Regions from separate parts of the Methylomonas rapida genome, predicted to be linked through region 1. Evidence: riboswitches for the same ligand, from Rfam matches in the RefSeq annotation. Region 1 holds a riboswitch; each other region holds the start of a gene.
The links. A riboswitch is a leader RNA that binds a small molecule or an ion and turns the genes downstream of it on or off. The one in region 1 is predicted to bind cyclic di-GMP.
Positions count from the first base shown of each region.

Region 1 (7,739 bases):
GCTACCCGGCCTGTCGGCGCAACACGCCTTGAATTTTTTTCCGCTGCCGCAAGGGCATGGCGCGTTTCGGCTGATTTTCGCGGCATTTTGCATCACAGTACCAACAACTCCGGCGCCACGCGCTTGATGAATAATTCGCGGTAGATTTCGGCTTTCCTGATTTGCATGCTTTCCATCGGATTATAGTCGTCGCTGATGACGATGCCCTCGCTGTCATCGAGGGCGTATTCGTGGTCGATCAACCATTGCACGCGCGGGTCGCGGCTATTAGGGTCCAGTTCCATGGGTTGGTTGGCGGCCAAAAAGATGAAATCCGTCATTTCGGTCTTTTCGGTAACGAATACCCGCACATGGGGCAAAACCCGTTTCAGCGTTTTATGCACAGACGCCACCGCGGCCGTGCCCTCGCCGCGCGTGAAGCCGACATAGTTCAAGGCCAGCATGCCCTTTTCCGTCAACAAGCCGCGCAAATCGCTCAACATCTCTCTCGTCAGCAAATGCACGGGCTCCGTGCCGCCCGTGAAACAGTCATGAACGATCAGGTCGTATCGTTTGCGCAGTTTTGTTATTTCATACCGCGCGTCACCCACGATGAAATCGCCGGTAGGCTTGAAATCAAAAAACTTCAATGACGCATCAGCCACCACGGGGTCGATTTCTATCGTGTCCGTGGTCAATCCCCTGGCTTTCAACTGCCGGGCGATATGCCCGCCACCCAAGCCAATCAAAAGCGCATCATTATGACTAGGCAGCAAAATCGGCAATGAACTGATGATGTTTTGATAATCCAGCAGGGTCCGGCCATCCCGCAAGGCGGTGGCGCTTAACACCGAGGCATCCGACAACAGCAGGCGCGTGCCATTTTGCGGATTGTCCACCACCCTGACCCAGCCATAATTGCTTTCCGCTTGATGCATGACCTTGAAACCGCTGTCCGTTAGTCTGGAAGTCGCGTAACCCTTGGCACTGAGCAAGCCGGCGACCAGGGCGATGAATAGCAACGGAATTATCGTCGAAATGCGGGCAAAGCCGGATTTGTCCTTTATCATCAGGGCAATGGCCCAAAATGCCAGCACCCAGCCGAGCGTGAAAATGATGGTTCTGCTGCCAAACGCCGGCAGCAAAAAGAAACCGAGCATCAAGGTAGACAGCACGCTGCCCACGGTGCTGATGGCGTAAACGGAGCCCACCGTACTGCCGACATCGTCCAGTGTTTCGGTCGCCAGTTTGATGACAAAGGGCCCCACCATCGCCAAGGCCGTCAACGGCAGGAAAAATAACAACATGGCGCTGGCAAATGCGCCAGCCCGCATCCCCAGTGGATTGGTCAGGTTCAAGATGGGCCCGCTAAGGAAGGGAATCAAACTCGTCGCGCAAGCCGCCAATAGGATCACGTGCGCCAAACGAAGGCTTGGGTATCGGTCCGCCAGAAAACCGCCGAGATAATAGCCCAAAGCCAAGGCAATCATTGTGACCGAAATCAGCGCAGACCAGACATATAGGCTGGCGCCGTAAAAAGGCGCAATGATTCGGGTACCCAAAAGTTCCAGAATCATCACGGCGCCACCGCTGAGGGTGACAGTAAGCCATAGAAAAACCTTGCTTGGCGCCGCGTCGAGACGAGACAAACTTGCGGGATGATGATTGTTGTTTTTGGCCATAGGATTCAAAAAGTTCAATTTTGGATAGTCAATTTTTACCCATAAAAAACCCCGAACCGGCTCCATTCCGTGATTCGGGGTCGTCTGCCTCCTGGCAAGGTCAATCCATTAACATCCCTGCGTTCTAAATCATCCTGTTCAAAACGTGTTGCCCATTTCCCTCAGGCTGTCCATTTTCCTTGAGATTTCGATCAAGCCGCACGTTTACGCCGGTTGATGCCCGCCACGCCAGCCAACGCGCTGCCGAACAACCAGACGGCGCCAGGAACGGGAACCGGCGCGGCAGTGGCAACCGAGAACGTATATTGGCGCGAAGCCGGTGATTGGCCCATGCAGCTCGAATCGTTATCCGGGCATACGCCGCCCAAGCCAATCAGATAGTAACCCGCCTTCAAGCCAAACAGATTCAAGGTTGCCGCGCTCGCCGACGCACTTGCGGCGCCACCGCTCAAAAAAGGCGAATTGGTGTTCCAGGCGCCGCCATGGGCGACATCATCGAGATCACCATTCTTAAAGGAAAGGCCGTTTTGCGCATAACCGACCCAGCCATCGTGTCCATCGACGATATTACCGATGTCATTATTCGTGGTCACGCCACCGTCATTGCGACCGCGCACCTGATTGTATTCATGGAAGCCACCGCCTTCTGCGATGGCGCTGGTACCGCTGGTCCAAATGCTAAACCCCCCGGTATTTAGAGGCTGGTTAGTCCCTCTAGAAGTCAAACTGAATCCGACATTGAACGTGTTTCCAGCGGCTATGTCCGCCTGCGTACCAACCTGTAATTTGAACCAGTCGGCTGTATGCACCCAGCCCATATTGCTTTTGGCTTGAATATCCGACCAGGATTTGTAAGGCGTCGCATCATCGCGCGAGATCGTGTCGCCGGTGAAAACGCCCAACGATACGGCGGTAAAGGCGCTGGCCTGGGTGGATACGGAGATTGCGGCCACGCCCAAGATCCCGATAATGGCTTTATTTAGTCGTTTCTTTGTCATCAAGAATTCCTCTGATTTTCAGTACATAAGGCCTTGGCTGCAAAACCAAGGCCCGCGAGATGCCGTTAAGCCGCAACCACTGCTTTACGACGACCGCAGCCGATCAATCCGGCCATCGCGCTGCCGAACAACCATACCGCACCCGGAACAGGGACCGGCGCCATACTGGCTTGGATACCATATGTGCCAGAGTGAGCACCGCTAGCTGGATCGATGGCGCCACCGGCCGTGATGGTATAGCTGCCCGCGGTCAGAAAAATGGTCAGGCTTTCGGCGTTTGTCAGGCTGTTGTTGACGGCTTGCAAAAATTCCAGCGTGCCCGATTGACCCGAGTTGTTATACAGCGTCATGTCGCCATTCGCATTCCAGCCGCCTTGCTTACCTTGCGCGGCGAAATCGATCCATAACTCGCCTGTAGCGCTGTTCGTGGCGCCTTCATACGTCGAAGCAGGCAACAAGCCTTTGTACAAGCTGAAACCCACGTCGGTGAGCGCGGCAACCGTGCTATAGGTAGGCGTGCTAGCGTTTGGCAAACCCGCGGCAGTCAAATTGGCATAAGTGCCTTGCCCCAGGCCTGTAACATCGATTTTCACTTGTTGATCGGTCGCCAGGGTAAAGCTAAAAAACGCGCCATGGTGGCTATCGCCCCAATCAGCTTCCGCGGCATCAGCCCAACCGACATTGCTGGTCACTGAACGTTGGAATGGACTTAAAACACTCAAGTCACGATAGGACACGTGAGCGAATGCCTGGCTGCCGCATAGCAAGCTAGCCAGGGCCAGTAACGACATAACGATTTTTTTCATAATTTCCTCTTTATACTGTTGACAAGATAAGTAAACAGTAATGTTCAAGACAAGGTATAGCCCTAACCTCCATCTTGACCTCCCCATCACTAAAGGAGGCGACCCGGCTATCTCATTTCCTTGAGACCCGTGGCTTTCCGACCCCGCCTCGCGCCGGGTGTGGCCAGGCTGACCTTAGCTCTACCAAACAATCTGATGCGATATTTTTGGCCAAAACGCTCACAACAAACTCAACCCAATATTTTGGAGACAGCTTTCATGCCAAAACCCACTAAAGCACTAGGTTTCAAAAAATTACATCATTCGGTAATATTCTTAAAATGTTTTTTCGCGAATAGAATTATGGGAAATCACGCAGTTTTCAGGCCAAATGCCTCAATCTCGATCGCGGACTTCCAGGCCATGGCCGGCCAAATTGCGCCTTTGTAAAATGGGCGCAATAATTGCTTGATCAACTCAATCTATTACGGAGAATTTTGCATGCAAAAAACCAAGGACATGCCAATTTGGGTATTTCTGGCATTTTCGAGTATCGAGACGCGAAGAGGCGCGCTGATTTTGCTCTGGAGCAGCATCGTCTTCAGCTTTTATTGCATCCCCTGGAGTCATTATTTCAATGACAGCCAATGGATAAACAAACTGTTTTTGATGGATGATTGGGAGTGGTTTGCCATGATGCTGCCAATGACACTGTGGTATTGGCTAAGCCTGAGGTGGCTGGATAGAAAACAGGCCTGGATTTAATGCCCGCGCACCAGTAAAGACTACCAGTCCCGCGGTTGCAGAACCTCAAAACCTGAAAACAGGGCGCCGTCGAAGAAAGTTACCAGCCGCCCAGCGCGCTCAACTCACGCTCCAGCAACGCGCTATCCCCCAGATTGAGTTCCACCAGCCGGCGTAGATTGGTGATGCTGTCGATGTCGATATCGTCACATTTGAAACCGGCCAGCGTGCCAGAACCGTGAGCAAAAGTCAGTTTCATGCGTATGGATGCTTCGTCGGAGAGGTTCAGTATCAGCATGCAAGGCGTCGTCGCCGAACCCGGCCAAGGCTTTTCCAGATTCAATAGACAGCCTTTCAGTGAAATATCGACAATCCGGCAAGGTAGCGTGAACTCATCGTTCAGCAACGATGCCTCGGCGTCATAAAAGATGCGCTGGAAATGCCTTTTCTCGCCGTCTGTTTTTGCCGTCACCCGAATCACTCCAGGAAAAACTGCATCGGCGTTTTGTCCACCTCGATCACGTCATTGTTTCGCAGCAACGCCGTTCGCTCGCCCAATGGCTCCCTATTCAGCCGCAGTCCGTCGTGGCCCTGCAAGGCCGACACATAATAACCATCCTTACGCCGGGCAATGACTATCACGCCGGCGCCTTCGTGCCCGAGGCGCGTCATGGCCTTTTTCAGCGTAAGAATGCGACCGATATGAGGTCCATCCATCACTTGCAGCTTGCCTTCCTGCTGCCTTGCGCCCGCTTCGAGCTTCTCGTTCAAAAACTCCAGGTCAGGGTCCTGGGAAGACGCGGCTTGAGGCGATTCGACCGGCTGATGAAAAAATTCGGTCGCGTTGTAAACGATGTAATGCTTGCCGACATTGATGACGTCGTTGTTTTGCAGATTCCATTCCTTGGAAGGTTGATTATTGACCAGTAGCGGAAATTTTTCGTTGAGTTGCTTGATGACGCACTTGCCGTCCTTGATGACCGCCACGGCGTGGGCAGGCGCCACCGCCAAGCTATCGACCACTAATTCGTTGGTGTCGTCCCGGCCGATATGCACCACGCCGGAATCGTAAATACCTGAAAAAATGGGTTTATCTTTGAAATAGACGGTAAATTTTGCCATTGCTGTTTTTCTATAAGTCCCTGCGACCGAATTGTAGTATAGACGCTAAAAGGAAGCCTGCAGTGATATAAACGATAATTTTCGATTTTCTTACTTGGCAATTTTACGTCCACAAATCACACGCTCGGCTGCTCCGGGGACGTTGCAAATAAGCCCCCACATTCGCCTGAAAGCGGCATTCGCCCAGCGGAACGTCAATTCTGGCAAAATCCGTGAAGATAAACATCGACTCGATAACACAAAGGCCTATTATCCGGTCGAATTTACAGTAAAATCAATGCCGCCACCCTAGCCGACCATGACGATGACTAATTCTTCCACCGAAAAAAAACAACAATCGTTTCAATCGCGGAACCTTTATATTACAGGCGCGGACCGCAACAGTGGAAAATCGATCATCATGCTGGCGATGATGGAGATGCTGACGGGTTATGCCGGCAAAATTGGCTTTTTTCGCCCCATCATTCAAGCCGGCGACAAAAAAGACGAATTGATCCAATTCATTACCTATCGTTACCAGCCGGACATCCCTTACGAAGCCATGTATGGCTGCAAGAGCGACCATGCCCGCGCGCTGGTCGCCGATGAACAATACGATGAACTACACAAAATCATCCTGGGAAAATACCGGGCATTGAAGGCGAAATGCGACTTCGTGCTTTGCATGGGCTCGGACTATAGCCACCGCGACGCGGTTTTCGAATTCGATTTCAACGCCCAGGTCGCCAACAATCTGGATTGCCAAATGATGCCGGTGATACCGGGTTCCAGGCAAGACAATATACAGATTCTAAACAGTCTTGCCCACCTCAAGCATGAACTGCATCAGCATGACAGCGATGTGCTGGCGGTCATCATCAACGGTGTCGAACCCGGCCAGATAGAGCCGCTGCGCGCCATGTTGAGCCACCCCAACGATTTCCCGATTTACATCGTCCCGGTCGAGTTGTCGCTTGAAAAGCCGACCATAGGCAACATCGTACATGCGATGGGAGCGAAAATATTTTCCGGTGACAACAACGCATTGAGTCGCGAGGTCCATCAATACAAAGTGGCGGCCATGCTGGTGCCGGATTTTCTGGATTATGTCGAGACCGGCGACTTGATCATTACCCCAGGCGATCGTTCCGACATCATTCTGGCCAGCCTGATGGCTTACCATTCGACCAATTACCCGCAAATTTCCGGCTTGTTGTTGACCGGCAATCAAAAACCGGGCAAGCAAGTACAAGCCTTGATAGACGGGCTTGGCGATGCGCCCTTTGCAATTCTGGGGGTCGACTCCGATACCTTCACCACCGCGATGCGAATCAGCCAGGTGCCGGCCCGCCTGCATTCGCATGATGACAGAAAAATCGCCAAGGCTTTGGGCTTGGTCGAAAGCAACCTCGACATGAGCGAAGTGCGCTTGCGCTTGCGCAGCAACCTCACGCACAAGATGACCCCGCTGATGTTCGAATACGACCTGCTGCAACGCGCCAAGGCCAAGAAACAGCACATCGTGCTGCCGGAAGGCACCGAAGAGCGTATTTTACGCGCCGCGGAAATCTTGTTGCTGCGCGATGTCGTCAAAATCACGCTGCTGGGCAACGAAACCGAAATCCGGCAAAAAATCCAGTCACTAGCCTTGAAACTGGACGATGTCGAGATCATCGACCCGATGACGTCCGAGCTGCGCCCGCTATTCGCGCAAGCCTATTACGAGGCGCGCAAGCACAAAAACGTCATTTATGCCACGGCGTTCGACTTGATGGCCGATGTCAGCTATTTCGGCACGCTGATGATACACTTGGGTTTTGCCAACGGCATGGTATCCGGCGCGGTACACTCGACACAACATACGATACGGCCGGCGTTCGAGATCATCAAAACCAAACCGGGCGCATCGATCGTCTCCAGCGTATTTTTCATGTGTCTGGAAGACGAAGTGCTGGTTTACGGCGACTGCGCGGTCAATCCCAATCCAACCGCCCAGGAGCTGGCCGACATTGCCATCAATTCCGCCGAGACCGCCCGCATGTTCAACATCGAACCCAAAGTGGCGATGCTGTCCTATTCCACCGGCGATTCCGGCAAGGGCGAAGCCGTCGACAAGGTACGTGAGGCGGTCAAAATCGCCAAAGCCTTGCGTCCGGATTTGAAACTCGAAGGTCCGATGCAATATGACGCCGCCGTGGATTCCGGCGTCGCCAAAACCAAACTGCCCGGCAGCGAGGTGGCCGGCCAGGCCACGGTATTCATTTTCCCCGACCTCAACACCGGCAACAATACCTATAAAGCGGTACAGCGCTCGTCGGACGCCATCGCCGTCGGCCCGGTATTACAAGGCCTGAACAAACCCGTCAACGACCTCAGCCGCGGCTGCACCGTCCCGGATATCGTCAACACCGTCATCATCACCGCGATTCAAGCGCAGGAGGTCGGCAACA
Region 1 is NZ_CP113517.1:1,001,870-1,009,608, reverse strand. Features, by position in the region: gene NM686_RS04800 (sulfotransferase) at 1-93, opposite strand, end outside; gene NM686_RS04795 (fused MFS/spermidine synthase) at 93-1,661, opposite strand; gene NM686_RS04790 (VPLPA-CTERM sorting domain-containing protein) at 1,853-2,659, opposite strand; gene NM686_RS04785 (hypothetical protein) at 2,725-3,465, opposite strand; cyclic di-GMP riboswitch class I at 3,560-3,639, opposite strand; gene NM686_RS04780 (hypothetical protein) at 3,946-4,209, shown strand; gene NM686_RS04775 (PilZ domain-containing protein) at 4,289-4,660, opposite strand; gene NM686_RS04770 (FHA domain-containing protein) at 4,666-5,310, opposite strand; gene pta (phosphate acetyltransferase) at 5,615-7,739, shown strand, end outside.

Region 2 (7,739 bases), 730 kb from region 1:
CGTCATCACCAGGAAGGTATCGACGAAGCTGCGCCGAATGAACATCAACAGCAGCGCGATGGAAACCAGCGCAATGATGATGGCCTGCTGAAACGCCGCAATCACCGCTTTCATCGACTCCCAATACATCACCGGCAGGTCGGTCGCATTCGGCGCCACCGCTTGCACTTCGGTGATGAAATTCTGTAAATGCTCCAGATCGTTCAGATCTTCCTTGGGAAAAATCTGAATGCGGTATAAACCTTCCTTGCTCAGCCAGCGCTCGCGGATGTCATCCGGGATAGTTTCCGGCGTGATCTCTTGGGCTTGAAAACCGGCCAACAATTGATTCATGACCGTCGGCAGCGTGCCCAGCAAGGACGTTTGAATCTTTTCGATGAAAACGCCACGCTCGGGTTGGAAACGGGCATCGAGTTCGATCAGGACGTCCTGCAACTCCTTTTTGAAGACTTGCAGGGATTGAATGTCCCTAGGCTCGGTTTTCTTCGGCAGATTGGCGTCTATCGCCGCGATCATGCGCAAGATACCCGGCTTGGGATCGGTAGCGGTTTTCAACTGCGGAAACGCCTGACTTTGCGGGCCCAGCGTCATTGCCATGTCGTCGATGATGGCCAGTTTGCCTTCCTGATCGTCCGGGACGAAATCGAACAGGCTGACGGTCTTGTCGACGGTCTTCAATCCAGCCAAAGTCTTCCGCATGGCTTTTGCTTCCGCTTCGTTGCTGGCCAAAACGGTTAGCGTCATCGGCGAGGTTTCGCGGGCCTTCATCAAATCCTTGAACGCGATCACCGATTCGGTATGCGGATCGCGCAAATTCAGCGGGTTGAAATCGGTTTTGACCTGAAACACCAAAAAGATGGCCGCGACCGTCGCCAAAGCCGTCAAACCGGTAATGGGCTTGGCATGATGCAGGGTAAAGGCCGCCAGCCATGCCGAAAACTTGGAGGCGCCCGGCAGTTCGCCGCGTTTCAGATGATGTTCGGGCGGATTCGGCAAGACTCGCAACAATACCGGCAACACGGTCAAGGTCACGAACAGGCAGATGAACAAACTGGTGCCCGCCAGCAAACCCAGCTCGGAAATGCCTTGATAATCGGTCGGCACGAATGCGAATAAGCCAATGGAGGTCGTGCCCGCGCACAAGATCAAGGACGGACTGGTATTCAGCACGGCCTGCCGTATCGCCTTGAGCTTGTCCTTGCCGTACATATCCAGATTGTCTCGATAGCGCAGGCAAAAATGAATGGCATATTCCACCCCCAGGCCGATGTTGGAAACCGCGAAAGCAACCGAGATCAGATTGAGTTCCTTGACCGCCACCGAAGCAAACAAGCCGCAGAAAATCATGCCCAAGGTCAGCGTCAGCAGCGTGGCCAACATCAACAGCCAGGAATGGTAAGCGATCAGCAAAATACCGCAGACCAGCACGACGGAAAAAATGCTGGCATTGAACGTGCCCTCGCTCATGCCGGCCATTTCGTCATGTTCCAGCCCGACTTCGCCGGTAACCCAGACCTTTACCGCCGGCATGTTGGGGTCCTGTATCTTGTTGGCGGCGGCGCGAACGGCATTGATGGCGGGCTCGACCGGCAGAATGCTGCTATAGTCGAACTTGGGCGTAACGAAGATAAAAGCCTTGTCGGACTGGCCTTCCCGGATATTGTTCTCTGCGATCAACTTTTCCCAGGACAGCAGGTCGGTCTCGCCATTCAAAGTCTTATGCAGGGAGGTGCTGACTTTGTCGATCAGCGACATCAGGTCGATGGGCACTTCCTCGGTCTTGCTTTCGGCGTTCAGCGCATCCTCGAAAATCGAGAAAAAGCCGTTCAGGCTAGGGTCCTGCGAAATGCGGCCGATGAAGGGCTGGGCCTGTGCCAGCGTCACGGAAAAATCCTGCAGCTTGTCGCTATCCAGATACAACAAGCCATTGCGCTGGAAAAATACGTTTTCGTCGGGACGGTAGACTTTACTGAAATGTTCGCTATCGGCCCTTAATTCCCGTCCCAGGCGCTGCGCGGCCGCCTTGGTCAATTCCGGACTGGAGGACTCCAGCACCAACAGCAGGGTATGCACTTCCTGGCCGAACTGCTGCTCGAACTTGCGCCGATTCTGCTGAAATTGGGATTCCGGCGCGATCAGCTCGGCGGTATCCGTGTTGACGCTCAGATGCGTGCCCGTGTATTCCACGGCCAGATAGGCCAGCACTGCCGCCGCGGCCAGCACCAGCGCGGGCGAATACAGCAACCAGTTACTCCAGCGATAGGCCAGATTGCGTAAATGCAGTTCGATCGACATGGTTAAGCGCTCACCACCGTGTTGATCAAATAAAGGGTATAACCCGCGTAGACGGCAATCAGCACTGTGCCTTCCAGACGATTGATACTGCCGTTACCGTTGCGTTCGTAACCCATCGCGAACAGCGCCAGCGTCAATAGCGCCATCAAGGGCCAATCGCGATTGACGATCTCGAGCGGAATCGACATCGGATGAATCACGCCGGCCACCCCAACCACGGCCAGGGTATTGAACAAATTGGAGCCGATGATGTTGCCGACCGCCAAATCGTGTTCGCCCTTGCGCGCGGCCATGATCGACGATGCCAGCTCGGGCAGCGACGTGCCGATGGCGACGATGGTCAAGCCGATGACCAGATCGCTGACGCCCAGGTCCCGCGCAATCGATACCGCGCCCCAAACCAGCATGCGCGAACTGATCACCAGCAGCACCAGACCGGCAATCAGCCAAATCCAGGCCTGAAATTGCGACATGGCGTGTTCCTTCAGTTCGGCCTGCACTTCCTGCTCAAGTTTATCGGCGCTCGCTGTTTTCATGCCCTGAATCACCATCCAGGTCATGACGGCCGCGAATACGACCAATTCCAGGGCGGCATCCAGGCGGCTCAAATCACCGTCATAAAGCTGGGCGATGGCCAGCAAGGTCACGCCGAACAGAATGGGCAGTTCCTTTCTGATCACTTGCGAATGCACGGCGATCGGGCTGATCACCGCCGTGACGCCCAAGATCAGCGCGATATTGGTGATATTGGAGCCATAGGCATTGCCGAGGGCGATACCGGGGCTGCCTTCCAATGCGGAGAGCGCGGAAACCGACAGTTCCGGCGCCGACGTACCGAAACCCACGACCACCATGCCGATCAGTATCGGCGACATCCCTAAATGATCGGCGATCGCGGCCGCGCCCTCGACAAACAAATCGGCGCTCCAGACCAAAATAATCAAGCCCAGAAATATCATCAACAGTGGCAAAGCCATAAATTACCTTTCAAAAAATCAACAAATGGGGGAAACGCGCGACACGATACCGCGATCAAATCAATCGACGGTCCACTGCACCAGGCCGCTATAGGACGTGGCAATCACGCCCAGGCCGAACAGAATGCGATACCAGGCGAAAATGATGAAATCGTGATGGCTGATATAACGCAGCAATCCTTTCACCGCGACCAGCGCGCTGACGAAGGCCGCCATCAAACCGACCGCGAACGAGGCGGCATCGCTGTCGAGATGCAATAAGTCGCGGTGTTTGTACAAATCGTACAAGCTGGCGACAATCAGCGTGGGTATGGCCAGGAAAAACGAGAATTCGGTCGCCGCCTTGCGCGACAAGCCGAACAACAGGCCGCCGATGATGGTCGAGCCGGAACGCGACGTGCCCGGAATCAGCGCAAAGGCTTGCGCGATACCGAGCTTCAGCGCATCCAGCATGCTCAGGTCCTCCACCTCATGCACGCGGACTTTATGCTCCCGCTTTTCCGCCCAGATGATCACCAGCGCGCCGACGATGAATGCCAGTGCCACTGGAATGGGTTTGAACAATAAGGCTTTCAAATGCTTGCCGAACAACAAGCCCAGCGATGCCAGCGGCATGAAGGCAATGGCCAGGTTCAGCACGAATTTTTGTGCCCGCGGCTCGCTGGTCAAGCCCGCCAGTACCGAGCCGATCTTGACGCGGTATTCCCAGCAAATCGCCAGGATGGCGCCAACCTGAATCACGATGGTGAACAGCTTGGCCTTTTCGTCGTTAAAGTCCAGCAGATCGCCCGCCAGAATCAAATGACCGGTACTGGAAACCGGCAAAAACTCGGTCAAACCTTCGACCACGCCCAAAATCAGGGATTTAATCAGTAGTTCAATGTCCATATCGGCATACTCCGCGCCGAATCGGCGTATAGAAAAAAATCAGCATATTGATCGGGTAGTTGCTATTTAGAAAGCAGTTGGGAATCAGCAGGGCCAAAACCATGCAAACGGGGCCGGATTATAGTCGAAATGCCAGCACTTACATAACTTTAGCCAGCAAGCCTAGACTGCGAATCACCAAGCCCCGGCAAAATTTTCCTCCAACGCAGCGCATAAATGTCGCCTGCCTACCCAGATGCGGCCACCCGGCGCCCTGGCCGTTCGATTGTTCTTACCACTGACGCCCAGAATCGACAGCGGATAACCCGATACGCCACATCCGGCATATCCCACAACCGGAATAGGTCATATCCCGTAATTCGCCGAAGCCGCACTGCACGCTTCGCTACCGGAAAACATTCCGTCCCGCTGTAGGCAATTGATGACATGGAGATGAGCAAGTGGCACAAATTTTGATTATTCAAAAAGTAACAGTATTACAACATTTGAATATTGTTAGGAGTGACTACGCATCGCAAGTCGGCAGGGTGATGAAAAATCCTTGCTGACCTGAATGCTTTCACTTATCGCCAACCTCGTTGCGAAACGAGGCTCGGAAAGTCACGGGTCTTGCCGACGATCAAGACAGCCGGATTGCCCTCATGTGATAGGAGGGGCGGCCCAGGCCGCGTATCACGGAATGCATTCACTACAACATAACGGACTAAATTTCATGCAAGTACATTTTCAATTGACAGCCATTGCGCTCTTACTGGGGGCAAGCGGTATCTCTCAGGCCGCCTTGACCACGACCAGCGGACCGATCAACTTCACTGGCTCTGCTTCGGTTACGGCCGCGCAGGATTATCCAAACGATCCCTATGCCAGCGGCCCGAAATCGCTAACCAATACCAACGACGGCGCAAGCGCGGCCACCGTGTCGGTAGCCCGGTTCAACGCCGCCATGGGGGTTTTGACCGGCGTCGATCTGCAACTGAACTCCAACCGCACGCAATCCATTTCCGGTTCCGGTTATAAGGGCAACGGTGAAGGCAAAACCGTGAGTGGAAGCGGCGCCAGTTCCGCCGCCCTGGTCGCAGCCGGCGCCCAGATCCCGTTGGCTCCCGCGATTTCCCTGGAGGGCGGCTCCTGCTCATTGGCGATGGGTAAAACCGGAAATATCTCATGCAACTGGGGGCCATCCACGTCAGAAGCCACCGCGACTCATGGCACTGCCAGCGTGGACAGCAGCAACCTGGACGCCTATGCGGGCACAGGCAGCGTCGACGCGACTTTGACGCTACCCAGTCTGTCGGCCACGGTCACCCAATCCAGTTATAAGGGCCAGGCCAGCGGCTCATCCGCGACGTATACCGTCGATTGGTCCGGTACCTTACAGGCCAGCTACAGCTACTTGCTGCACGCCTTGGCTTCTTTCGACACCGACGCCGAAACCACCAGCCTGACCCTGGATTTCGGCAATGTTGCGCAAAACAGCACCGCGTCCTTGAATTTTAGGTTGTTCAACCTGGCCAATGCCGACCGTATCGGCCTGGACCTGGATAGCGTCATCGCCAGCGGCGATGCCGGGGCATTCGATACCGGCCTGTCGGCATTTGCCGACCTGGCCCAGGGTGGCAGCCAAAGCTTCATCGCCAATTTGCTGACAGCCAACGCTGGCAGTTTCAGCGCGCAATACCTGCTGAACCTGTCCGATGCGGATTTCGGCGCGGGCAGCACGCGTCAAAACTATCAACTGACCCTGAATCTGATCGGCAACGTCACGGCGGTACCGCTACCTGGCGCTGTCTGGTTGTTCGGTAGCGCCTTGCTGGGCTTTGTTGGCATCGGCCGCCGTAAGCGTAGCCTCGCTTAAAAATCAATGCAGGGCGGAGCGGAACAGGAGGTTCGGCTCTCCCCTCTATTCGAGACCTGTCATGAAAACCCTAAAAATAATCATGCTGACATTGGCGACTTTGTTGCCAGTATCGGTCGTAGTCGCCGGGACCTTTGTCGCGCCGCCGGCATCCGGCGGCAACCCAGCATTTACCACGACGCATTTTTCCGGCTCGCAAAATTGCGCTCTTTGCCATAACGGCATCAAGGACAAAAACGGCGCCGATGTGTCTATCGTCACCGACTGGTCATCGAGCATGATGGCCAATTCGGCCCGCGATCCTTTCTGGCGCGCCAAGGTGCGCAGCGAAATCGCCAAGCATCCGCAACTGGAAGCGCTGATCAACGACAAATGCAGCAAATGCCATGCGCCGATGGCCAGTTACGAGGCCAAGAAAGACGGCTCGCTGGCCACGCAAACGCTTTTCGACGGCGGCATCCTGACTGCAGGGCATCCCAGGCATGACGCCGCGATGGACGGTGTAAGCTGCACCTTATGCCACCAAATTCCGAACTCAAGCACCTTGGGCACATTGCCGGCGATGTCTGGCAATTTCAACATCAATACCACCAAGACCATCTATGGCCCATTCGGCGGTCCCGGCGACACCGCGATTTTCGCCAATCCGATGATCAACAACACCGGCTACACACCGGTCTATAGCGCGCATATCAAGGAGTCCAAGCTTTGCGCATCCTGCCATAACCTGAAAACGCCTTACGTCGATGAAGACGGCAAGGTGTTGAGCACGACGCCGGAAAGCGAGTTTCCGGAACAAACGCCCTACATGGAGTGGGAGCACAGCAGCTACGTCAATCAGAAAAGTTGCCAAGGCTGCCATATGAGCCGAACCGACGGCGTGATCATCACCACCCGGCCGCCCTGGTACAGCGTGCAGCGCAACAACTTCGCGATTCATGACTTGGTGGGCGCGAACAAGTTGATGCTGGACATATTGAACAACAACAAAACCCAGCTCGGCGTGTTGTCCAACAACTTTGCCGAAACCATCGCCAAAACCGACACGATGCTGAAAAGTGCCGCCACGGTGAGCGTCATCGATCAGCAGTCAACCGCAGGCACGCTGGATTTCACGTTGCAAATCAATAGCACTACCGGCCACAAGCTGCCGAGCGCTTATCCGTCCAGACGCGCGCACTTACATGTCGTCGTACTGAATGAACAGAATCAGGCGGTGTGGGAATCCGGCAAGGTCAATGCCGACGGCAGCATAGAAGGTGTGGATGCCGACGAGCAAGAAGGCGTTTTCGAGCCGCATTACGACCTGATCACGTCACAGGATCAGGTACAAGTCTACGAAGCCATCATGGGCAATCACCTGGGCGAAGTGACTTATACCCTGCTGCGCGGCAAGGAATACCTGAAGGACAACCGCATCCTGCCGGCCGGCTTCAACAAGGCCAGCTCGCCAGCCGATGTGCGCGTGGTCGGCGAGGCTTTGGCGGACGGCAATTTCGTCGGCGGCAGCGATCAAATTCGTTATCGCATTGCCGACTTGCCGGCCGGGAACTACACGGTCAAGGCCGAACTGGTGTACCAGACCTTGTCGCATGCCTTCGCCCGGGATTTGTTCGAGGACACCGCCACGGCCGAAGTCGTCGACTTCAAGACCATGTTCGATGCCTCCAGCCAAAAATCCAGTGTGATCGCCAGTGCCGAGTTCAACGAAACAATCGCGGCGC
Region 2 is NZ_CP113517.1:272,386-280,124, forward strand. Features, by position in the region: gene NM686_RS01260 (MMPL family transporter) at 1-2,295, opposite strand, end outside; gene NM686_RS01265 (calcium/sodium antiporter) at 2,298-3,272, opposite strand; gene NM686_RS01270 (undecaprenyl-diphosphate phosphatase) at 3,333-4,160, opposite strand; cyclic di-GMP riboswitch class I at 4,719-4,801, shown strand; gene NM686_RS01275 (choice-of-anchor E domain-containing protein) at 4,873-6,015, shown strand; gene NM686_RS01280 (thrombospondin type 3 repeat-containing protein) at 6,077-7,739, shown strand, end outside.
Region 2: another riboswitch for cyclic di-GMP. It lies ahead of NM686_RS01275 (choice-of-anchor E domain-containing protein); the one in region 1 lies ahead of NM686_RS04785 (hypothetical protein).

Region 3 (7,739 bases), 1.4 Mb from region 1:
TGCAAATGGCTTTCTCCATAAACATCGCGTCCTAGATAACCCGCAAAGGCGGATTTGAATCCCAATCGGGCGACTATGACGGCGGCGTTGGCGGCAGGCCCGCCACCGCAGCCCAGCAAACTGTCGGCGAATAGTTTTTCGTCTTCGGCGGGATGATGCGGCACGGAAAACACCAGGTCATAGCTGGCGTGGCCCAGGCAGAGTACGGCAAAATCGATGAGGGTTTCTGACATGTCTATCCTGTTTGAATCGGCGAGTTGATTTTCGTTAAACGAGAGAATTTTGCATGCCTCTGGCGGCTTTTTATGGAGCATTTATCCTAACGCGTTTTGTCGCCGACAGCATGGGATTTGGCGTATAAGATTGTTTAATCGAGAGGTTTTGGCGATAATGCGGCTTAACTTTGTATTAACGGATGGATCGGAATGAACGAACTCGTGTCGGCTGGAATTGAGCTCATGCTGATTGGCATGGGCATGGTCTACGCTTTTTTGGCGATGTTGATCGTCGCAATCAGGCTGATGTCGTCGGTATTGTTGCGGTTTTTCCCGGAACTTCCGGCGGGCCAGCATGCAGGCAATCATCACGGCGATGACCTCGGCACGATCGCAGCGATCAGCGCAGCGGTCCATCAGTATCGTAAAAAATATCAGCAAAAAAATTAACAGTCGTTCTGAATCCTGATTCAGGCGCATCGGCGAAATTCCCGCAAGGTATGGCTGCCGGACCCAAAAGGCATCATAAGGAGAAACAAGAGTGGCAAAGGTAAAAAAACCTTTAGGCATTACAGAAGTCGTGCTACGCGACGCCCATCAATCGATTCTGGCAACCCGTTTGCGCATTGAAGACATGCTGCCCATCTGCGAGCAGCTGGATCAAGTCGGTTACTGGTCCATCGAGTCATGGGGTGGTGCCACGTTCGACGCTTGTATTCGTTATCTCGGCGAAGACCCTTGGGAGCGTTTGCGCCTCTTGAAAAAAGCCATGCCCAACACGCGTCAGCAAATGCTGTTCCGCGGCCAGAACATATTAGGTTATCGCCATTATGCCGATGACGTGGTCGATAAATTCGTCGAACGCTGTGTCGTCAATGGCATCGACGTGTTCCGCATTTTCGATGCGATGAACGACATGCGCAATATCGAACGCGCGGTCAAGGCCGTATTGAATACCGATGCGCATGCCCAAGGCACGATTTCCTACACCACCAGTCCGGTGCATACCATCGATAAATGGGTCGAGCAGGGTCGCATCATCGAGGACATGGGCGCGCATTCGATCTGTATCAAGGACATGGCCGGCTTGTTGACGCCCTACGCCGCTTACGAACTGGTCAGCAAGCTGAAAAAAGCGGTTTCGATTCCCATTCATATGCAATGCCATGCAACGACTGGTTTGAGCGTGGGCACTTATGTCAAGGCGGTCGAGGCCGGCCTGGATAATGCAGATACCGCGATTTCATCCCTGAGCATGACCTATGGTCATAGTCCCACAGAAACCATCGTCGCCAGCTTTCAAGGACAGCCGCAAGATACCGGTCTCGACTTGGGCAAACTGGAAAAAATCGCCGCGTATTTCCGCGAAGTGCGGAAGAAATATGCGCAGTTCGAAGGCAGTTTGAAAGGCGTCGATGGTCGTATCCTGGTCTCGCAAGTGCCGGGCGGCATGTTGACCAATATGGAGAGTCAATTGAAGGAACAGGGCGCCGCCGATAAATTCGACGAAGTGCTGAAGGAAATTCCGCGTGTGCGTGAAGACTTGGGATTCATTCCGTTGGTGACCCCGACTTCGCAAATCGTCGGCACCCAAGCCGTATTGAACGTGTTGTCCGGGGAACGCTACAAAACCATCAGCAAGGAAACCGCCGGCGTCTTGAAAGGCGAATATGGCGCTTCCCCAGCGCCTGTCAACAAGGAATTGCAAGCCCGCGTGCTGAACGGCGCGGAGCCGATTACCTGTCGCCCGGCCGATTTATTGCAGCCGGAAATGGACAAATTGATCGCCGAAGTCAAACGCAAGGCCACGGCGGAAGGCGTTAAATTGGCGGAATGCGTCGAAGAAGACGCCTTGATCGACGGCATGTTCGCGCAAGTCGGCTGGAAATTCTTGCAAAATCGCGGTAATCCGGCGGCGTTTGAACCCGCGCCCAATCCCGAGGCCTCCAGTGCGGTCGCCGCAGCGGCCAGTCAGCCGGTTGCAACGGCTGGACCGACCGAGCTTTACACCGTCAATGTCGACGGACGCAATTACAATGTTGCGGTAGGACCGGGTGGGGCCAACCTTTCGATACAGGCATCCGCAGGCACGCCTGTCGGACCTGATTTGGTCGTAACGCCGCCGATAGTCAGTGGTCACGGCGTGGTGGTATCGCCCTTGGCCGGCGTGGTGCTGAAGGTTAAAGTCAATATCGGTGCGCATATTGCCGAAGGCGATGTGGTAATGGTCATGGAGGCAATGAAGATGGAAACCGAGATTCGCGCCAAAGTGGGCGGCATCGTCAGCGCGGTCAACGTCAAGCAAGGCGACAGTGTCGCGGTCGGCGACGTACTCGTCACCCTTTAATAACTTCTTGTGGCGGCGCTTGGGCTCCGCCATCTAGTCTGAAACCAATAAAGATCATTCATGGAAAATCTAAGATTGTTGTGGGAAAGCACAGGCCTCTACAACATCAGTGGCCCGCAGATCATCATGATGTCGGTGGGCTTTTTGCTGCTGTTTTTGGCGATTCGAAAAGGTTTCGAGCCTTTACTGTTGTTGCCGATCGGTTTTGGCGCGATTCTGAGTAACATTCCTGTCGCCGACATGACCGAAGAAGGAGGGATACTTTACTATCTGTATGGCGGCATCAAATCCGGCATGTTCCCCTTGTTGATTTTCATGGGCGTGGGAGCCATGACGGACTTTGGCCCGATGCTGGCCAACCCCAAAACCCTGTTATTGGGGGCCGCCGCGCAGTTTGGCATTTTTGGCACGCTGTTCGGCGCATTGGCATTGAATGGTGTGCCGGGCATGTCCTTCGATTTGAAACAAGCGGCGGCGATTGCGATCATCGGGGGCGCGGATGGTCCGACGGCGATTTATGTGGCCTCCAAATTGGCTCCGGAATTATTGGGTGCGATTGCCGTGGCCGCTTATTCGTACATGGCCCTGGTACCGTTGATTCAGCCGCCCATCATGCGGGCCTTGACCACAGAAGACGAACGTAAAATCGAAATGCAGCAACTGCGTACCGTCAGTCAAACCGAAAAAATCGTGTTTCCGCTGATGCTGGTTACGTTGACGGCGTTTTTGCTGCCATCTGCCGCGCCCTTGGTAGGCATGTTTTGTCTGGGTAATTTGATGAACGCCTCTGGCGTGGTGGATAGGCTCAGCAAAACCGCGCAGAATGAGCTGATCAATATCGTGACGATATTCCTGGGACTTTCCGTGGGTTCTAAACTGAGTGCCGAGGCTTTTTTGAAACTGGAAACTCTGGGCATTCTGGGACTGGGTGCGATTGCTTTTTCAATCGGTACTGCGAGTGGCGTATTGATGGCCAAAGTGATGAACCGCTTTAGCAGCACGCCCATCAATCCCTTGATCGGCGCCGCGGGAGTATCCGCTGTGCCAATGGCCGCACGGGTAGCCAATAAAGTCGGCCAGGAAAGTAATCCCTACAACTTTTTGTTGATGCACGCGATGGGGCCTAATGTGGCCGGCGTGATCGGCTCGGCCGTGGCGGCAGGTGTTTTGCTGAGTTTGGTGCGCTGATATTGGACAGTTTCGGCGAGACTGGGCCAGCAAAATGCTAGAATATCGCCTTATTTTCACTTGAATAGATTTGAGACATGACAGAAATCAAAATTGAACACAACCCCAGCGAAGAACGTTTACAGGAACTGGGCGTCTCCAACTGGGACATTTGGGAAAAAGAAGTTTCCAAATTCCCGATCGATTTCGACGAAACCGAATGCGCCTACGTGCTGGATGGCGAAATCCTGGTTACCCCAGCGGGAGGAGAGCCAGTACGTATTGTGCCGGGCGACTTGGTGGTATTTCCGGCCGGTCTCGATAGCCAATGGGAAGTCGTTAAACCGCTGCGCAAACATTACAGCTACGATTTCCCCAACGGCATTTAAGCCATAGTTATCTCTTGGTGCTACGATACCCGCCTTGCTGCGGGTATCTTCAGAGCCATCGAAGATAAAATCGCTCATCCATGCGGATTAGTGCATAAGGCATGGATTGAACTAACAAAGACATCTTCGGGCGGTTTTGCATCCAGCAAAGCCGCCATTTATAACGATTGTATACATGCCCCGTTGTCATTTTCGCCATAGAGGCGCAATCACGGTATGCAGGTTCCTGTTTTCCCATACAACGCTCGCCGAATGCTCATAGCCGCCAAATAAAATACTCTGCTCAATGGCTGTGGCCGAACAATTTCTGCTCGCTAGGAACTGCCTGAGTGTTCGTGGTTTCTCATCTTTCGATGATTAACTGTATCAATAAGGCAGATAATCTTTCTAAAAAATACTGACTTAAAAACTTGGTTGCAAGCACATAGCCCAGATGTTATATAGCGAAAAAATTCACCTTCGCTAAACCTATCCGTAAGGTAGGGACAGAAAGTCACGGATCCTCCAGAAATAGGAAAGCCGTACTGCCGAGAGAGACAGCGTAAAAGTCTCATCTCGCGGTTCGGCTTTTTTATGTCCAAAATATCAAAGGGGAGTGCCATGGCAACACATGCGAAATTTTTCCGGAACACAGTGAATGCGTTTTTTTGTTTGGCATTTTTTTGCGCCGGACAGGTACAAGCCGCATTTGTGGCTGCTTCCAGCAACATGGCGATCAACAACCTAAGATTTGCCTTGAGCGATACCAGCGCACAACTGCAGTGGACTGATGTCTGGTACGGTGATGTCAGAGCGCATGCGGCGGATTCCGACAGCGTTCCTGATAATGACAGCAATTCTTTATTTGGCAATGATGGCTCAATCCAGGCAATTGCAAACACAGCCCATGTCAGCTCCTTGGCTGACTATACTGTGGAAAATGGCACTCAAATTGGCCTTGATCCAAACGCCGGCATAACCGGCACGACGCATTCCGATCTTCACTTGGAACGCAAATACATGCAGGCCGATGGCTTTGCGGTGTCTGCCTTTGACAATTTCTTCACGATCACCAATCCCAATGCGACCGAAACCAGTGTATGGGTCGATTTTTTATTGGATTATCAAGGCAGTATTTTGGGAACGGCTGATGCTGAAGGCTTCTTTGTCGACATCACCCACATCGCTACCCTCAGACTATTTGACATCAACGGACTGTTGTCCTTTGATCAATTCCAGGATTCAATCTCTGGTACTAACACGACCATCCTGCACGAAAATCAAGGTACCTTAAGGGTTTCGTTCCTGCTCGATTACAACAAGACCTATCAAATCAGCGCGGAAGCAGACTCCGAAATATACGGCTATACGGTACCCACGCCGGCGACACTGCCCTTAATTTTATTGGGAGTAACCATCATGCGCCGTTTTCACAGGTGTTAGGCAAATTATCAATTCCGTCTGACAACAAATCCTTACCCCAACGGCAAGCAGGCGAAAGCCTAAAGGAGTTCATCATGAACCAAACTGCCCGGATTTTCTTCTTTGTAGCCACTTTTTTCACTGCCTTGGTTTTGCTTTCCAGTCCCGTCGAAGCCAAATTCATCGGTGCCAAACGGGTTTTCTGCATAACAGGCGCCACAGGTTTCACGTGTTCAGCAAAATCATGCTCAGATTGCCCTGAACAATGCAGTTCTGATGGCACAAGCCTCAACGGCCCCAGTAGTGAATGCTCAACGAACAGTTTCGTTTCTAATACCGAAGGGCTCTTTGGTGAAACCTACCCTGTCCTGACGACATCCAGTACTAACGAAGAAGGCTTGTCTCTATCCCTGCGTTATGCCAGCAACAATGCCAACGGCGAAAGCGCATCCCTGGACACCGTATTGGGCTTTGGTTGGAGTCACTCCTACAACATCTTTCTGTTCACCCAAGGCAGCGATGTATTCAAAATGAGTCCGGGCGGGATCGTCACCAAATATCAACGCTCGGGCAGGAGCGGTTCACTTTCATCCATTTCCGGCACACAGCAAACCGTCATCCAAAATTCCGACGGTTCGATCGATATTACCAATCGGCAGGGCGGCACAAGCTTCCACTTCGAAAAAATTCCCGGTAATCCGCTAAGAATCGCTGCCGTTGAGCCTTGGATGCTGAAATCCATCACTGACCGCAATAACAATAAAACAGAACTCTCTTACCAAAACGGCTTATTGGCCCTGGTGACCGATGCCTATGGCCGACAGTTCTTATCGTCGAGTGCTGTGTGGCTCATCCAGGTTTTTAAGGTGTGCACGCTGAGATTCAATTCATCAGCGATGGCTTGTATGCTGCGATTGCCTCGGCTATAGACTTTGGCCAAGGCTTGTTCTTTGAATTCATCAGAATAACGGGTTTTTGAATACTTCATGTTTAAATCTCAAATTTCATACAGTCTGAAAATTTGAGGCGACAACTATTCTGACGCAGGGGGATAGCAACCGAACTCAACAGCGGCACCTATTATTTGACGCTAACCGTCCAACGCTGGTATTACCTGTTCGATCGCTTCAACCGCTGGCAAATATTGGCGGATTCGTTGCGCTATTGCCAGCAGCAAAAGGGTTTAGAGCTCAATGGCTACGTGTTCATGCTGAATCATTTGCATCTGATCGTGACCTCGCCGGATGTAGCTGGTTTTCTGCGCGACTTCAAACGCTTTACCTCGAAGAAACTCAAGGAAAATATCGAGACCCATGAGTCGCGGGTTTTGGAGTTGTTTATCGACGAATCAGGAAAATACCATTTCTGGCATGATACCAATGCGCCAAAGAAAATCGAGAATCCGGCGTTTTATCTGCAGAAACTGAACTACATCCACGAAAACCCGGTTCGCAAAGGCTATGTCGAGCGACCCGAGTATTGGCGGTGGTCGTCCGCGAATTCGTCATCGGCACTGGTTGTGTCGTTTTTATGATCGTTCTTCTTTATGCCAAGACGATCGCTATGGTTCACACTGAGCGGTTTTGGTTGCAATTCTTGCACCGCACGAAGTTGGTAACCCCGTCCCGACATTTCGGCCTTTTTTCAAGCTTAGCCAAAACGTTCGAGGCGGGTTGAATAACCCGCCCCGCTGAGGTGTGATTGCTTTTTATAGCGCTCTATCTATTTCCCGAGGATATTTAATCCGGGCAGCCAGCTCATGTCCCGCATAGGCTATGTGATTATCTAGCCCGTGAATTTCGCAGTGCCCACCACGCTCCTTATAATCCGCTTGAAACGCATCGACGAAGTCCATTACGGTATGGTCGATCAAATAGATGTCGGCCAGATCAAAAATCACTTGGTGTCTATCCGGTAATGTCGCCAGTGCGCTCTTCAGCGCAATGAAATTGGAAAAAACCGCCGAACCACGAATAGTGACTCTAAAACGGTCGTCTTGTTGCTCAATCTGGTAAGAAATTTTCAGCAAATTCCTCGGGGAAACGCCGCGACTCAAGTGGATCAGCAGTTTTGCGATGATGCCGATAAACACCCCGACTAGTAGATTGCTGGCAATAACACCCAGGATAGTCACGACGAATATGAATAATTGCTCTTTGCCAACATCCAGTGTTTTGGCGAAAGCTTGAGGCGAAGCCAGGCGAAAGCCGATGTAGACCA
Region 3 is NZ_CP113517.1:2,449,129-2,456,867, reverse strand. Features, by position in the region: gene NM686_RS11625 (carbohydrate kinase family protein) at 1-233, opposite strand, end outside; gene NM686_RS11620 (OadG family protein) at 426-665, shown strand; gene oadA (sodium-extruding oxaloacetate decarboxylase subunit alpha) at 757-2,562, shown strand; gene NM686_RS11610 (sodium ion-translocating decarboxylase subunit beta) at 2,623-3,750, shown strand; gene NM686_RS11605 (cupin domain-containing protein) at 3,828-4,118, shown strand; cyclic di-GMP riboswitch class I at 4,570-4,650, shown strand; gene NM686_RS11600 (hypothetical protein) at 4,719-5,540, shown strand; gene NM686_RS11595 (hypothetical protein) at 5,515-5,802, opposite strand; gene NM686_RS11590 (transposase) at 6,331-6,507, opposite strand; gene NM686_RS11585 (REP-associated tyrosine transposase) at 6,571-7,053, shown strand; gene NM686_RS11580 (SulP family inorganic anion transporter) at 7,228-7,739, opposite strand, start outside.
Region 3: another riboswitch for cyclic di-GMP. It lies ahead of NM686_RS11600 (hypothetical protein); the one in region 1 lies ahead of NM686_RS04785 (hypothetical protein).

Region 4 (7,739 bases), 710 kb from region 1:
CATAGCTATTGAAAGAAGTGCTTGCGACAGCATCGTCCGCATTTGACACAAACATCCCGATTACAGCAATTGCCACTGCGTACTTTTTAACTTGGTTATTCATAAAACTCCTAAAAATCATTCTGCTGAAACGCAAGCCGGTACTGACCGACTTGCATTGAACTCGTCGCGACGAGGGCGTCGCTCCAGCAAGGCTTAGCCAAGCAATTTTTCGTTGAAATCCAGATTACGAGAAACTATCCCTTCAAAAGAGCCCAAAATCGCTAACTCGTCATTCGAGATATGACCTGGGTTCGTCAAGTTGCTTATATTGTCGATGGAAAAAGCTAATCGTCACGGAACTCGCCAATTCACGATGCGAGCTGGTTTGAAATCAGCCCGCATCTTGGCAATCAAATTATTCGACAAACAAACTATTGAGCCGACGCGGGCGCCAGATAGTGATCGAATGGCAACAAAGGTTTGGGTGTAACGCCATCCGCTTCGAATGCCCCATTGGCGCCGACGGCGGGAACCACCATTGCATGCTCTTTGCCCCAGGCGGCGCTCAGTTCATGCCCCGGCGTAACCGCTACATGATCACCCACATGGCCATCGGGCACGATCACTTCGGGATGATCGAAAGGTGCCTTTTCATACCGTACCCGGTCGTCGGTAAAGGTTTTCATATATTCGATGATCGCCTGTCTATCCTCGGGAGCATCCCCCGCCAGAGTCACCGCGTTCACCAAATTTTGCTGATTGGCATTCTCCGGCAAGGCCACGTTACCCAGACGAGAATAAAACTCGATGACCTGCTCCAGAGTAGCCATGCTGCCGTTATGCATGTAAGGTCCTGTCAGTTCTACGTTACGCAAGCTGGGCACCTTGAAAGTCGCCTTATTGGCCACGGCCATTTTTGCCGTTCCCAATGTCGCATTGGCCGCCGCGACAGTCGGTATATAGGCCTTGGTGGTACTCAAGCAATTTTGGGCGCGCCGTGTTACTTCCGCTTCGCCTTCCCTCTTGCCGTCCGCTTCTATGCCATCGGTTGACTTGAACACATCCGGCGTCAATCTGCTCGCGGTACTCGCCAACGGTTGGATAAAGTCGCAACTACGCACGTGTTTCAATACGTCCTGGTCCTTGACCGCCGACTGATTACCCAACAGGTATTGCAAATACTGATCAGTGAACGACAGAGGATTACCAAAATCGTCCACGCCATCGATGCCGGGATCGGCGTCAGGATCGTTCACACCGGTATTGAAAAACCCCATATCCATCAAGCGACGATTCAACCCGACCACCACGTCACGCTGCACGACGTTTTTATACGGGGTGATACCGGCGGCCGATGCCGCGCTAAAGGGCCCTAATGCATCCGCGCCATAAGGGATTTGAAAATGGCTGGGACCGTAGCTTTTACCCGGTGCTGGCGTAACCAACTCGCTGTTCAGTTCAACCGCGGCCGTGGTAATCGCAGGGCCGCCATGGCAAAGATTGCAATGGTTATCGGTGAACAATTGCTGACCTCGCAGCAACGTTGCGATCTCTTCCGGCGTTTTTACGATACCCGTCGAAGCAGGAAACCTCCACGTCGGCATGAAAGTATTGGGATCACGCTCGGTCAAATCGATCGGCGCCTGATCAGATACCAGCGTTGCCTGATAAAGCTGCAGCGCTATGCCAAAAAACATCGAGAAGTTCGCTTCCATCTGGTTGTAAGCCGTTTGCCCAGGAGGCGCACCGAACTCGCCGACACGGGTATACGACCAAAACTTTGGATTAAACGCCTGCGTAATCAAACTCTTGTAAGTCGTGTTCAATCCTGGCTTCAAATCACCGTCGACGCTCAGACTGTAAGGCCCAAGCACGCTGTCTTGATGATGAACCTTTTGATACTGCAGGGGTTGGCGCAACAACAGCTTTCTGCCTATATCCGGCCAAGTCCGCTTCCGGCAGGACATTTCCGCATCATTCAGAGGCGGCCCCATGGCCAATGAGGCAAGCGATGAGTTGGTCAATTGCAATTTCCTTTTTGCCACGCTACGGGCACCGGTTTTGACCCAAATGCCGGCGTTTTCGTCACGATCTCCCCAAGGACTCGCACCGTTATAAACGTTATTGGCCCGGCCATCCCAGAAGTTACGATAATTGAAGATCGCATTGATCATGGTCGGCACATTACGCGGCTCTACCCTACGCGTGCCAACACCGTTGACATGAAATACCGGATCGACGCTTCGACTACATTCGTCACTGGTACCAGTAAACTTGGATGCACCGACGAAGTCACCGCTAAAGGTGCCAGCCGAGGAAACGACGTCATCGGTAGAAAAGGTTTTGCCGCTGCTTCTGTCAAAAGGGTTGGCAAATTGATACAAGGGAAAATCATCCTGGGTCAAGGTATAGTTGGCGCCGCCCGCCGCGCCAGATGGCAACGGCTCAAAGGTATCCCCATTGCCGGTGGCACTTTTGGCGCCAGGATTCAATTGGTTTTTGATCCTGATGTCGGCCCCGGCATGAACATGGCAAGAACCGCAAGCCATGCCATCGCTACCGACATTCATGTCCCAAAACAGGGCCTTACCCAGCGCAATGGCTTTTTCCTTGTCGACGACAATCGAATCGGGCCCGTCTTCCGGTAAAAAATTCACATCCGCACCGCCCAGTTTCCCATCCACATGCGGAATCGGCACATTCTGCAATGGCAAGGGCTCGGGACCATGAGCAAAGGCCGTCTGCGCCAGCAGCAAACAACTCAACCCCAATATCTTGTTTATCCTCATCTTCACCTCAGTAATAAATTAGCGGCACTCAACGCACAGACCGACGTTCCTATAGCAACCAGGGAACCAGCATTGCTCCCCAAATCCCGGCAAGCCCGGAATTTGTCGCCCGATTGAGGATTTGGCCTTGAATAACATCCACCTTTACCCTCTCCAGAGGGTTGGGGCGTGGGTTGAACTACAGGAAAGTTATGCACGACCATATCCTTAGCAGACATCGAAAAGCAAAATCAAAACCATAAGTTAAATATAGTTTTTCAATCATACAGTTAGTCAATAAGAATCGAATGCTCAATCTGCCATGCGAACTACAAAATGGGCGAAATCACATACCGGCATGGACAAATGCCCCGGATACAACATAAAAAAGCCGTGTATCGCTGCATGCGATGCACGGCTTTTGATTGAACGGCTAAGAGCAGATCAGGCCGATAAGGCTGGCTTTCTTCTGCCTAAAGACAACAAGCCCAGCAAACCGCTACCGAACATCCAGACTGCTGCCGGCACGGGAACAGAGGTGACTTGTGGAGCACTCACCGCAATATTGTCGATTTGAACCTTGAATGGAAATTGGGCCAAACCAACATTCTGCGCCCCCGCATAGTGAATCCAGACCGCCTTTACATTCCGAAAGTCTTCATTCAGGGAAAGCGTATCATTGAAGCCATTGTAAATCGTCTGATAGGCAACAGCCGTGCTGTAATTTGTGCCATCGCCATTCCACAAATCCGGGTTGAACGCGGTGTCAAACCCTAATATTTCGTAGTAATCAAGAGTCGAATCATGATCCGGATTCAAAGTCACGCCATCGGCCAAATATTTTGCCAAAGGGTTTTCGCCGCTGTATGGCGAGCTAATCTTGATCGAATCAAAGCTAAAAGCCGACATATCATCGGCTCTGAAATAAACACCACCAGAGTCGTTGTGATAAGCCAGCATGCGATCAGCCGTCGAACCGCCCTGGTGAAGATGGGCATTAGGTCCGGTAGGATCACCGATGGTACCAATCACCATGCTGTTTTGCAGCACACAATCCCCTTCAGGGCATATTTCCGCACCGACAGGCGCCACATTTGCCTTTCCGTAGTACGCGCCCGCGGTCAGCACTGTATCAGGGGTAGTTCTATTAGGCTTGTATCCAAAATCCACAACGGTTGGACTGGTAATTGCCGCATTCGCGCTTCCCGCCACGGATGCCAGCAAACCAAACACCGCCCCATAAACCAACTTTGTCTTATTCATTCAATACTCCTTAATATCGTTTAACAGCGATTTAATCCATATTAAAAACAAAAATCGCGCCTAGATGATCCTTTTGTCCACGCAGGGCACAAAACGAAAACATCCCATGAATGGCAGCCCGACCATCTCCTGAATGAAGAGATTCGCGACTTTCCGTCCCCGCCTCGCGACGGGTTTGGCATTTTTCAACAAGTCATAAAGCAAAACACAGGCCATTTTTGTCAATGTATTATCCTGAAATAATATTCAAAGAAACCAACAGCAACCCAAAGAAAATATCTAACGATTTTCATGACGCGACAGGAGAGCACACCTCTTTTTAAATTGAACTATGTTATTTATCGGCATTCAATGGGTTTTTTGCCCTTTTATCACAAGAAAAACCAGCACGACGCTTTTTCCTGCCGTCTGCCGCTCATCTGGCAAGCAAAATACAACCTGGATTTCGTCAGAATTAGCCTCCCGACTGAAGAACCGCGCCTAATTCTTTGTCGGATTTAATATGCCTGCCGGCAATGGCAAGCTACGCTCCATCCTTGAGGCCTGATTTCCTGTGATCCCTACCGGAATGACAAAAACACCTTTGAAAATTTGCCCCCTCTCGGGCCACAAATCCGACTCTGAAAGTCATGGTGGGAGCGACGCACAGTCGCGATAAATGGCTTCAATTCGCGACTATGCGTCGCTCCTACAGCTAGAACTTTCATTGGACGGGGCGATAGCCTTCATGAGCGTTATTTGAAAAAAGCTAAAGCTTTTTCACTCCAGCGGCATTTCGGGAGTGCAATAGCTTTAGCCATTGCCGAGTGGCGCCATTCGCGAATCCTGAACAGGAATTCAAATCCGCCCACCTATTAGGCATAATTATTGCTTCAAATTACAGTCAAACCGTTATCTCTACCCTGCTGAATAACATGAAAAAATCATTACTCCTCGCCGTCATCCTGACCCTATCGTCCCACGCTTATGCGACGGATCAAGGCCAAACCGTGCCGAGCTGCCAAGCCACACTTGCCGATACTGGCGCGCAACTGGACTTCAATGCTTATAAAGGCAAAGTGGTATTGGTGGATTTTTGGGCGACCTGGTGCCCGCCTTGCAAGAAATCCATGCCTTTCCTGAATAGTCTGCGTAACGAAAAACAAAAAGACGGCTTTGAAATCGTCGCCATCAATGTCGACGAAAACAGCGATGAAGCCAAGCAATTTCTGGCAGCCAATCCGGTTGACTATCTGATGACGTTCGATCCGAACGGTAACTGTCCCGGTGTTTTCGACGTCAAGGCCATGCCATCCTCTTATCTGGTCGACAAAACCGGCACGGTCCGTTTAGTGCATCTAGGCTTCCGGGACGGCGACGAAGCCACCATTCAACAGCATGTCGAAAAGCTATTAGCTGAATAACTCCGCAACATCCACCTGCAATACCATGCGCTTATTTTTGTCGTATCTGAAAGTTATGGCTTGCTGCCTCTGCTTGCTTGCCCAGGGCTGCAGCAAGGTGTCGCCCTGGGAAAGAGGCAATTTGGCCCGCGAGGACATGAGCATCAACCCCAATCCCAACCTGAACCGGTTCCGGGATCATATCTTCACCAGCAAGGAGGCCTCGCAAGGCGGACATAGCGGCGCGGGTGGCGGCTGTGGCTGCAACTAAAGTGGAAAAAAACGCGGCGCTCGCCGCGCTGACATCGGCCGCGTTGAGCTTGCCCGGTTTGCAGGCAGTTGCGGCCGTACCCGCGGCCAATATCAACGCCAACGTCAGCTACGGTCATTACGAAGAAAACAACAACAGGATGAAGGTCGATGTGTATCACGCTGACGCCGTGATTCCGTTGACCGATCGTATCGAACTGTCGTTTAGTTTGGATAGGGATACTTACTCGGGTGCCACGCCGATGTACAGCCTACCAGTTACCCTGACCAACCTGCCGAGACAAGAGAAATCCAAAATAATCTATGAAGACTTAGTATCCTCCGCCTCTCCCATTGTCACTAAAAGTAATATTTTGACCTTTGGCCTGGATACTTTCTATACGGAAAGCGGCTCTACAATAGCGAACGTAATCAGCAACTCGCAAGATCAAATATCGAACAATCGTATTACCCTCCAATCTCAGATCAATGATAATCATCAAAATGACTTGAAATCGCTTGATTTCAATCTGTATCAAGCGCAAATTTATGTAGAAACCGAGTACACGAACACTTTCGATTCGATCGTCGGTCCCTTTATCGCATCAATGAGACAACAAAGGGATAATGATATTGCCTTGTACAACCAACAAAAAACCAACGATTTAGCGACTTACCAGGCAAGCCATCCAGAACCCAGCAGCATCAAAACATCGACCACTGTCAATTTCGAGGGCGTTCTTACCGCGGGCGCTTATTATGGCAAGGCTAGCGACTCCCCCATTTCAGGCGGGCTATGCCCAGGCGGCGACTGTATCAGCCAAAACGGTATCATCGTCGGTACAATTAATGACATCACAGGCCCAAACGCGCATTTGCATCAAGGCGGCACCACAAGCAACCGCGCCCTTACCTACCACAACGACTCCGGCGGGATTTATATCAGGGCGCTCGACTCCTCGGCTTTCAGTCTGGATTCGATCAAAATAAATTCTCCATATAAAGGTGAAAACCCGTATGCAAAATTTTTAGCGGATGGCGTGACACCCAATCCCGATCACGATCCTAGCGTAGATTATTTCGAGATATTGGGATTCAATCAAGCGACCAACACAAACTTAGCAGAGCCTACACTTAGCGGCAAATGCACCGATTATGCAAGCTGTGTAGCCTACCAAACGATTTACAATGGCTTCGTGGGTACTTTGCCGCTAAACAGTGGTTTTCGCAACATCAAGGCCGCTTGGCTACATTACGCAAACATCAATAATACAGGCAAAGCTACATTTAATTTTGCGCTTGAAATCGACGACATCGCTGTCTCACCCGTCTCGGCCTGGTTAAGCTGGAACACCGACTTAACCCAGTTCAAAGCCAATCTGGATAGCCAATATCAAACATTAATCAATAACCGGAAAGCGCAATTTGAGTCCGACTTGGCCGCACAAAACCTAAGCCCGGAACAAAATGCAGCCATCGATGCCGCCGCCAGCAAAAAAAACGAAACGATAGAATCACTTACCAAACAATATCAAGCGGATATCGCCAACCTGAACAAGGAAAAGGAAGACGCCTTCCGCGATGTCGAGCAATTGGTCGAAAACCTCAAATTTCAAGCCAAAGTCGACGCCTATCGCTCTTTGCTGGACAGCATGGTGCCAACAAATACGCCCATCGTGCAACGCTTTGCCTTGCAACCCATGGAAACTCGCTCCATGCCGCAATTTACAACGCGATATTTTTTTGACGACACCACTTTGAGCCTCTCCGGCGGTCTATCCGATGAGCCTGATTTTCTGTCCAATTTCGGCTCGGTGAACGTCAGTCACGAATTCAACGACAAATCAACCACCGTATTCGGTGGCTACGGCGTCACGAGCAACGACATTAACCGCAGCACCGGTCACGCAGCATCCGGTCACTCTCATGATGAAGCGGCGCCTAATTATCCTGACTTGAAAGAAACCAGCACTTTCCATAATTTCAACTTGGGCTTATCGCAGGTTTTAGGCAAGAACACCTTGTTTCAAACTTCGGCCAATTACAGCCATCAACAAGGTTACCTCAGCAATCCTTATAAATACGTTTACATACG
Region 4 is NZ_CP113517.1:1,715,885-1,723,623, reverse strand. Features, by position in the region: gene NM686_RS08170 (hypothetical protein) at 1-103, opposite strand, end outside; gene NM686_RS21730 (cytochrome c peroxidase) at 414-2,771, opposite strand; gene NM686_RS08160 (hypothetical protein) at 3,195-4,013, opposite strand; cyclic di-GMP riboswitch class I at 4,123-4,203, opposite strand; gene NM686_RS08155 (TlpA family protein disulfide reductase) at 4,928-5,416, shown strand; gene NM686_RS08150 (DUF4266 domain-containing protein) at 5,472-5,666, shown strand; gene NM686_RS08145 (DUF3570 domain-containing protein) at 5,653-7,739, shown strand, end outside.
Region 4: another riboswitch for cyclic di-GMP. It lies ahead of NM686_RS08160 (hypothetical protein); the one in region 1 lies ahead of NM686_RS04785 (hypothetical protein).